One region of the Brevibacillus schisleri genome, then DNA from elsewhere that is predicted to be linked to it. Evidence: predicted binding sites of a transcription regulator. Region 1 holds the regulator's gene; each other region holds the start of a gene.
What was found. The regulator LexA, encoded in region 1, represses DNA repair genes until DNA is damaged. The targets are predictions, from matches to a motif close to CGAACATATGTTCG.
Positions count from the first base shown of each region.

Region 2: uvrB (excinuclease ABC subunit UvrB) is a predicted target of LexA. The motif match lies at 1,466-1,479, and genes of this name have one in related genera.
Region 3: ruvC (crossover junction endodeoxyribonuclease RuvC) is a predicted target of LexA. The motif match lies at 1,485-1,498, and genes of this name have one in related genera.

Region 1 covers NZ_JBVNDM010000001.1:3,796,942-3,800,209, forward strand. Annotated here, with positions in the region: gene ACUUHJ_RS17620 (HelD family protein) at 1-106, opposite strand, end outside; gene crcB (fluoride efflux transporter CrcB) at 145-510, opposite strand; gene ACUUHJ_RS17630 (DUF896 domain-containing protein) at 607-804, opposite strand; gene yneA (cell division suppressor protein YneA) at 881-1,216, opposite strand; gene lexA (transcriptional repressor LexA) at 1,379-2,002, shown strand; gene ACUUHJ_RS17645 (DUF456 domain-containing protein) at 2,053-2,538, opposite strand; gene ACUUHJ_RS17650 (DUF4269 domain-containing protein) at 2,647-3,222, shown strand.
Region 2 covers NZ_JBVNDM010000001.1:5,984,196-5,987,463, forward strand. Annotated here, with positions in the region: gene uvrB (excinuclease ABC subunit UvrB) at 1-1,387, opposite strand, end outside; gene ACUUHJ_RS28360 (flagellar hook assembly protein FlgD) at 1,568-2,500, shown strand; gene ACUUHJ_RS28365 (hypothetical protein) at 2,564-3,268, opposite strand, start outside.
Region 3 covers NZ_JBVNDM010000001.1:2,093,640-2,096,907, forward strand. Annotated here, with positions in the region: gene ACUUHJ_RS10390 (hypothetical protein) at 1-1,071, opposite strand, end outside; gene ACUUHJ_RS10395 (hypothetical protein) at 1,204-1,395, shown strand; gene ruvC (crossover junction endodeoxyribonuclease RuvC) at 1,558-2,058, shown strand; gene ruvA (Holliday junction branch migration protein RuvA) at 2,055-2,672, shown strand; gene ruvB (Holliday junction branch migration DNA helicase RuvB) at 2,677-3,268, shown strand, end outside.

The sequences.
Region 1 (3,268 bases):
CCTCGCGAATATCATTGCGAAGCTGCTCCATTTCTTCATCAATAGCTGAAATGGTTTCATCCAGCTTTTTTTGTTCCAACTCATAATCACGATGCTGTGTACTCACCTTCATTCCCCCTCACATGTATCGTGTCTTTGAACGTATTAGGACCATTGCCTGGCCAGCCATATTCCAACCGCACATGAAAGTAGACCGACTCCCAAACTGAGAAGAGCATATAATGTGCCCCGCAACAGATGTCCTTCTCCCCAAAAAGTGACCACTTCCAAGGAGAAGCTAGAGAATGTCGTAAATCCTCCCATGACACCCGTTGCAAATAAGAGATAGAGTGTTGGAGATAAAATGCCTCGTTCTTTCCCCAGCACGAACAAGATGCCAATGATCAAGGATCCACAGACATTGGCGATCCAGGTTCCCCACGGCCATTCCGGCTGATTTGCGAGTAAAGACAATAGGTAGCGCACAAGAGAGCCAACTGCTCCGCCAACCGCCACAGCTATCCACGCCATCACTTTCCCTCCCTGGCTATCAAAGCGTTATGTCTGTCACAGAAAAAGACACCCTAGCGTCAAGCGAGGATGTCTGTCGTATCAGTAATTGTTATCTTACTGTTTTGGCTTATTTTCTTCAAGGTCTTCCACATAACGGATGGAATCCAAATTTGCTCTCAGTGAAAGCTTAACGGCGTCAATGTACTTTTGGCGCAATGCTTTTTGCTCGAGCTTTTCCTCTTCAGTTAAACCTTCTTCGCGAGACTTTTTGACCAATTCGTTAATGCGTTTAATTTCTGCGTCAGATACCACTGCTGGTTCCTCCCACTCTGTAGTAGTGCCGCTTCATTATACCACATTCGAATGATCCCGCAAGACAGCCGAACACTTACGGCATATCAGGCATGATCAGAGTCTGCCCCGGGTAAATCCAGTTGCTATCCAAACCGTTCGCTTCCTTGATTTCTATGAGATAGTCACGAACATCCGTATGCTGATCTGAGTAGCGAACGGCTAACGACCATAGACTATCTCCGGATTGTACGGTTACTTCTATGCCTTGTGGCTCGTCCATTGGCGAAGCAGCAAACACTAGTTCGGTCAACAAGTAAAAAAAGAGAGTAAATGTAATAAGAAACAAGAGTGCTTGACCTCTCGTGATACCAAAACGAACACGACGTTCTTCTTTTTTCTCGAAACGATTACGTACTGTCGATGAATTCATGATAATGGCCTCCTTACAAACATACGTTCTGTTCTCTTGTAAACTCATAATAAATGAGAACATATGTTCATGTCAACAACGAAACGAACTTATGTTTGTCGAACGCAAGCTCCCATGGTATAATATAGGAAAATATGTTCGAGAAATCAGGGGTGTCTTTCTATGTCAAAATTATCGAGTAGACAACAAGCCATCATCGAGTTTATACGAAAGGAAGTTCGTGATAAAGGCTATCCGCCTTCTGTACGTGAAATTGGAGAGGCTGTCGGACTCGCTTCCAGCTCAACGGTACATGGTCATTTGGCACGCTTAGAGAAAAAAGGCCTCATTCGTCGAGATCCTACCAAACCTCGCGCCATCGAATTGCTTTCAGATGAAGATCGTTTTCAAGACAATTTCGAAGACTCTGTCGTCCGTGTGCCAGTAATCGGAAAAGTAACCGCTGGACAGCCCATTACAGCCATTGAGGATGTGGAAGAATACTTCCCGCTTCCAGACAATATCGTGACTTCCGACAAGGTCTACATGCTGCGTGTCTCCGGGAATAGTATGATTGATGCCGGAATTCTCGACGGAGACTACGTCATTGTTCGCCAACAGCACGTAGCGAACAATGGTGACATTGTCGTAGCCATGACAGAAGAAGATGAAGCGACCGTCAAAAGATTTTTCAAAGAAAAGAACCACTTCCGTCTCCAACCGGAAAATGCCACGATGGAACCGATCATTCTGGAGCATGTCACCATTCTCGGTAAAGTCATTGGCGTCTATCGCCTCATTCACTAGTTTCCACGTAAAAAAGGACAGCCTCGGCTGTCCCTTTTGTTTTCTATATGTTATCTGGCGATAAAAAACCAGATGATCATCGTAACTTGCAAGATGACTTTTACAACCGCACTGCCCAAAAATCCAATCAGTGAGCCTACCCCCGCTTTCACCGCTCGCTCCATCGATTGCTTCTGCACCATCAACTCTACGAGAACGACGAATACGAACGGCAAGATCAGCATACCAAACGGTGGGAAAACGAAAATTCCGAGGATAATTCCGACCGCTGCAGCAACGGACGACCACTTTGACCCCCCATACTTTTTCACGAAGTACATGTTCGTCAGCAAGTCAGCACCGTAAAGCAGAATGCTTAGAACGGCCATTCCCCACCAAAAGGATGCCGGCAATCCCGCTCCCGGATCTGCAATGAAAAAGTGATAGAGCAAAAAGCCCGCCCACAACAAGATCGTATCAGGTAAAACGGGTAAGAAAATTCCTGCGATGCTTAACAGGAACAATAACACAACCACAACCCACAAAAGTATTTCCATCCACTACACTCCCTTCATTTAGGTATACGAGTGATTACCAATTTCGTTGCGCACTTATTCACTTTTGTCTACACTATTTTAAAAGAAAGTGGACATGGGGGTAGTTTCATGAAAAATTGGCATGATCTCTCTTACTTGAGCAGAGGAACGATGCGCCAAAAAGCGGCGTGGGAAGCGATTCAACAGACGCATATCATGGAAGTACTAGCCGATTACCGTCCAGTGCTTGCCGGAACCATCCCATTGGACATTGATGTTGAGCAAAGCGATCTGGATATTATTTGCGAGAGCCATGATCTGGATCAGTTTGAGCTGGTTGTCCGTAAAGCATTTGGCTGCTTGTCCAGATTTGAATTGACAAAACTCGATCTAAAAGGGATTCCCACATGCGTTATTTCATTTTTCACAGCTGGCTTTTGGTTTGAATTGTTTGCACAACCGGTTGCTGTGGAAAAGCAAAACGCCTATCGTCATATGGACATCGAAGCACGATTGTTACATATAGGGGGCTTGGATGCGTGTATACATATCAGGGCTCTGAAGCAAGACGGCCTCAAAACAGAACCTGCATTTGCTCGATACTTTCATATTCCGGGTGATGATCCGTATGAGGCCTTGTTGCAATTGGAGTCGTTGACCGAACAGGAATTACGCCAAAGAGTTCAGCTCCTACGAAAGGATTAATCTGCTAGCAAATCTATCAACTTGCTGGAATCATAAGGGTAAACAG
Region 2 (3,268 bases), 2.2 Mb from region 1:
AGTCCGTCAAATCCTCAGACATTTTCTTTGTCAGAGTCGTGACGAGAACTCGCTCATTTTTCGCAATCGTGGCTTGAATTTCGCCAATCAAATCGTCAATCTGTCCTTTGATCGGACGTACCGTAACCGTTGGATCAATCAAGCCTGTCGGACGAATCACCTGCTGCACCATTTCCGGACTGTGTTCCAGCTCATAAAGACCAGGTGTAGCCGAAATGTAGATCGCTTGTTTTAGCTTTGCTTCAAACTCCTCGAACTTGAGTGGGCGGTTATCGCGTGCAGAGGGCAGACGGAATCCGTGTTCGACCAGTACATCCTTCCGTGCGCGGTCACCGTTATACATCCCCCGCACCTGCGGCAAGGTCATATGCGACTCATCCATCATGACGATAAAATCTTCTGGGAAGTAATCCAGCAAGGTATACGGAGCATGCCCGGCAGGCAGTCCCGTCAGATGGCGCGAGTAGTTTTCGATCCCGGAGCAAAAGCCCATCTCCATCATCATCTCAATATCGTACCGCGTGCGTTGCTCCAGTCGCTGTGCTTCCAGGGGCTTGCCCGCATCACGGAATTCTTTCAGTCTTTCTTCCAGCTCGGCCTCAATGCTTTGGACAGCCAGCTTCATTTTCTCCTCGCGTGTCACATAGTGAGATTTAGGGAAGATGGCAATGTGATCACGCTGTCCCAAAATCTCGCCGGTCAGCACGTCAATCGAAGTAATCCGCTCAATTTCATCTCCAAAAAACTCAACGCGAATCGCCTGCTCACTCTCTGAGGCAGGGAAAATCTCCACGACGTCACCCCGCACACGGAACGTACCGCGCGTGAAGTTGATGTCGTTGCGTGTGTACTGGATATCGACCAGACGATGCAATATCTCGTCCCGTCCTGTTTCCATACCAACACGCAAAGACAAGAGCAGCTCCCGATACTCCTCGGGCGAACCCAATCCGTAAATGCAGGAGACGGAGGCAACGATGATCACATCTCGGCGTTCAAACAGCGCACTGGTAGCCGAGTGGCGGAGCTTGTCGATCTCCTCATTGATGCTCGAGTCTTTTTCAATAAACGTATCCGATTGGGGAATGTATGCTTCGGGTTGATAGTAATCGTAGTAGCTGACGAAGTATTCCACCGCGTTGTTCGGGAAAAACTCCTTAAACTCTGCACAGAGCTGAGCGGCCAGAGTTTTGTTGTGTGCCATCACGAGTGTTGGCCTGTTCACCTGAGCAATTACCTGGGCAGCCGTATAAGTCTTTCCCGTTCCCGTCGCACCCAGCAATGTCTGGTGTCGCTTGCCAGCCTGTAACCCTGCCACCAGCTCGGCAATGGCGGTTGGCTGGTCACCGGACGGTTGAAACTCCGATACCAATTCAAAACGCTCCATTCCCTCGTTCATCTCCTCATAGCATGACTGTTTCTACTTCCATTATAACACAATTCCGGCTAGTTTAAGCCCAAAATTCGAACAAACGTTTGTCTTCATCTTTCCACCGATTTTTCCGATATAACATGAAGGAAGTACAAACATACGCAGATAGACTCGCCACCTTCAGGGAGGATTGACATGTCAGATACCGGATCAACCGTCAAAAATAACCCTTATATACAACCGCATATGAGCTATAAAGGCAAAAAGGAATTCACCACGGAGCTCGACCAAAATGCCTTTATGAAGCTCATGCTGGAGCAGTTAAAGCATCAGGATCCTATGTCCCCCATGGACAACTCTCAGTTCATCCAGCAAACAAGCATGCTGACCATGGTAGAAAAAATCACAAAAATGACCACGCTGATGGAGCAATCGAACAACAGCATGGTCACTTTGGATAAGTATGAAAAGCTGGTAGGTCGTACTGCTTCGTATTCTCTCACTACAAAAGACGAGATGACGGGAGAAACTAAGACGGAGAAGAAAGAAGGCGTACTTGATGCCGTCTACATGGATCAAGGCAAAATCTACTTCCGTATCGCAGGCGAATCGACACCGATTCCGCTGGCAGACGTCTCCGGATTGGAATCGCAAGGTCTGGCTGGCAATACGCTCGACAACAGCGTGAAGTACATGGAAATGATCGGTCGTGAGATTTCCTATAAAGTAACAAAGGAAGTCGACCGGGATGGCAATCCAGATACCAAAAACGACATTTCCAAGGTTGATGAAATCTTGAATGGCGTCATCACTGGCTTTACCACCAAAAACGGTACCGCACAATTCCAACTGGATAATGGATCAACCGTAAAAGCCGAAGAAATCGTAGGCATGACGGTGAAACCTGAAAACAGAACAATGGGCAACTCCCTTGCCTATGCGCAAATGATCGGCTACAACATCACGTACAACCAGTCTCAGACAAACCCAGACGGCACCAATACTAATACTCCTCTTTCCGGAGTGGTCAAAGCTGTCAGCATGAAAAACGGAGTCGTCGAATTCGTCCTCCAGGATGATAAAAAAGTCGCTCTCAATCAAATCACAGGATTCGAAGCAACTGCCTAGAATCCTATACAAAAAGCCGCACATCTTCGAAATCGGAGAAGGCGGCTTTTTCTTTACAAATTCCTATTCGTTTACGATCACTTTTCCGGTTATCGCATCCACATAAAATGTATCATCTACTTTAAATTCTCCCCCGCTAAAGCAATGTGAGCGAGTTTGGCGAAACGAAAGGTCATAGCCGAGCTTCCAGATAATCGTGTTCTTCTTATAATCTGGCTGGTGGATATAGGTCAGCTCAAGTGGATAGGTTTGCAGTAATCGGGTCATGGCCACTTGTTCTTTAAGGGCTTGAGAACGGGCCGGGTATTTGACACTGGCCGGTTTGTTTATGCTCACCTGATCCCATGTACTCGTCCATGAATCGATCCGAATCGTATACATCCCGTTCTCCACACTCTGATTGACCCCATAAACTGGAATGCCGTTCATAAGGGGATCAGCTATGATCGAGGTGTACCTTTCATCTCCATCCTCCGTTATTTGGATCTGATTGTTTCCAGACGGAGTCAGTCTTTTTAAAAGCTTATCCGCTTCCATCCGATCCCGCTTCTTATCCGTTTTCACATTAGACCATTGCGGATTGTTCACCTTTGTGGAAAATTGAAGCAGTTCACCAGTCTTTGCATCCGTCACGAGGAGATGATGCTGCTCACCGTTAGTGCTTCCCTCAGGAAAGGTAGCCATTCGAGATATCTTGTCAGCATCGGAAACCCCCTCACCAAAATTCCCCCATATGAAATAGCGAAGGGCTGGACCATTATCGTAACT
Region 3 (3,268 bases), 1.7 Mb from region 1:
AACCGCAATGATTCGCCAGCGTTCCCCCGGGACTTCACGGCGCAAAAGAAACTTCCATGTTCGTCGAAAACTCCCGCCTTCCTCTGCGATGTACGCGAGCCGAACAGGAACCTCTATCAAGAGGGGACCACGTTCATCAGAAGGGATAACGATTTCTGACGTTCGCACAGATTCGATCGCGGACAGTTCTTCTGGAAGTGTGAAACCGTCTGTTGTCATTCGCATCGAATGGGTGTCGTGCTCATGCAGAGCGGTGAGGAAATAGCCGACCAATTCTTCAGGTGACGCCCCTTTTAGAGTAGTGGCAAGTGCTCCGGAGGCTTTGAGAATCATCATGCTGTGACTGGGATCGGGCTCTGAGCGTCGATGGGTGGAGCTGCCAAAAAAGTGGATGCAAAAATGCCCCGGGAATTCATTTCCTTTAATCGCACCAGCACCATGAGGCATTCCGTGCATAGAGGCTGCAAAATAAGTGCCGTCTACCTCTACCAGAATGGCTCTGCGCTTCCACGACCATTTTCCCTGATAAATGTTCTTCATGATCTGTGTATCCTTGCGCGTCAACGGTTGAACATCGGCATGGCGACTACCTGCTCTGCGCTGGACATCAAAACGTTGTCCTGTCTCTAAATCAATTACCGTACCGAACTCCATCCGTTTTAACGTTTTTTTCACCTGTTCCCAGGGAATGGCTTGTGCAAAATGGACTGCCTCTACGGACTTGACCATTTCTTCGATCTGCTGGCGAACATCGTTTGCCAACACATAACGACGTGGCATTTCTTTTTCATAAAGCTGACCATCGTGATCATATACATACATTCGTTTTTTTACGGTCAATGTAGCGCGTACCCAATGCGGGTTATAGGAGGCGACTTCGATAGTAGAGCCCAATATCCGCTTCGAAAATTGCTTTCGATCAGGGAAGGACATGGTCGTTTGGAAGGAGGAATCGGGTGACACCGAAACGGTGACCTTGATGTCATTCTTGACCTTGGCAAGCGCAGAGTACGGCATGGACAGTGCGATTGCGAAAAAATAGATACAAAAAATAAGGACTTTGCTGCGCAACAACCAACACCTCCACAGCTTATCGTTTCAATAAGATGTCTGGCTTATGTGGCGTAAATCTTGGTATCATAACGCCATTGCGCTTACGCCATACTGATTTCATACGGTGATCGAAGGAGGAGTCTTTAGACCATGTCTACCATGCCTAGAGGTAGCTACAAAGACCAGTTCCATCAGCGTTTGTACGTTCAGTTGAACCAGGGACACAACAAGCTCAATTACCAACAGATCAACAAGATCAAAGAGCACATGCAAAGTGGCGTAGACGACTATGCTCACATGCAGCATGATGTGTCGGATTCATTCGGAATGAACAAACACTAACAGACGCCGTATAACCCGCTCCTTTTATAAGGAACGGGTTTTTTTATGGTTGTTAAAAAAATCGACTTTTTGAACTTGGATATGAAATGGAAATACACGTTCGCTTTTTGGGTGCTTTGTGTTACAGTAGAGAGTAGAATCTTTGCTCACGGAGAGTGGACTATGCGCATTTTAGGAATTGACCCTGGCATTGCGATTGTTGGCTTCGGGGTTGTGGATAAAGAGGGCAGCCAATTGCGTCCCGTCCAATATGGAAGCATTCAAACAGAAGCTGGATTGCCAGTACCGCTTAGATTGAAACAGATTTTTGAGGCAATGCAGAGCCTTCTGGAAACCTATCGTCCTGATGAAATGTCCGTCGAAAAGCTTTTCTTTAATAAAAACGTGACGACGGCCTTTACCGTTGGTCAAGCGCGAGGGGTTATTATCCTTGCAGCAGAGCTGGCTGGTGTGCCGGTCTATGAATATACCCCGATGCAGGTCAAGCAAGCTGTGACTGGATACGGGGGAGCAGAGAAGAAGCAAATACAGGAAATGACGAAGCTCCTATTGCGGTTAAAGGAAGTACCAAAGCCTGACGACGTGGCGGACGCATTGGGCATTGCGATTACGCACGCACAGTTTCGAGCGTTCATTTCCATTTCGGAAGGGGTCAAGAAATGATTGATTTTGTAGAAGGTACACTTAGTTATCTCGATTCGGAATACATAGTTATCGAAACGGGTGGAATTGGTTATCGACTGTTTTGCCCAAACCCGTACCAATTCGTTCGGTATGAAGGCAACAAAACCAAATTGTTTACCCACCACCACGTGCGGGAAGATGCCATCCTGCTGTACGGCTTCGCCACCCGTGACGAACGCGATTTGTTCCGCAAGCTGCTCGATGTTAGCGGAATTGGTCCAAAGGGCGGACTGGCTATTCTGGCCGCTGCAACGCCTGAGCAGCTAGTGATGGCGGTTCAACAGGAGAATGTTACCTATTTGACGAAATTTCCGGGGATTGGGAAAAAGACAGCCCAGCGCATTATCCTCGATTTGAAGGATAAATTGGTAGGGTACACACCATCTGCGATTTTGACTGTTGCAGCGGGTGATTTGACAGCAGGCGAGCAAGCTGTGTCTGCACTGAACGAAGCACTCGATGCATTGACTGCACTGGGTTACTCTGATGGTGAACTGCAAAAAATCAGAAACACGCTGTCTGAGAAATCAAAAGAGGGCGATGGTGTAGAAAAGCTCATCAAACAAGGGCTTGCGTTGCTCATGAGGGGGTAGGATTTTGGATTCTCGGATCATCACGACGCATATGAATTGGGAAGAAGATGCGGCGGAGCTGAGCCTCCGTCCTCGCTATTTAAACGAATACATCGGTCAGCAGCATGTGAAGGAAAACCTGAAAATCTTTATTGAAGCGGCCAAAATGCGGAAAGAGTCGTTGGACCACGTACTGCTGTACGGTCCTCCTGGTCTGGGGAAGACGACTCTGTCGCAAATTATTGCAAATGAGCTTGGTGTGAATATCCGCACGACTTCTGGTCCAGCAATTGAGCGTCCCGGTGATTTGGCAGCGATTTTGACGAATTTGCAAGAAGGCGATGTCCTGTTTATTGACGAGATTCACAGACTCAACCGAAGCGTCGAGGAAGTTCTGTATCCGGCGATGGAGGATTTTGCACTGGACATCATTATCGGTAAAGGGCCAAGCGCTCGCAGCGTTCGTTTGGATTTGCCGCCATTTACACTGGTCGGGGCTACGACGCGGGCTGGAATGCTCTCCGCGCCGCTTCGAGATCGCTTTGGGGTTGTCAATCGCTTAGAGTTCTATACTGTCCCGGAACTGACCTTTATCGTTTCGCGTGCAGCCGACATCC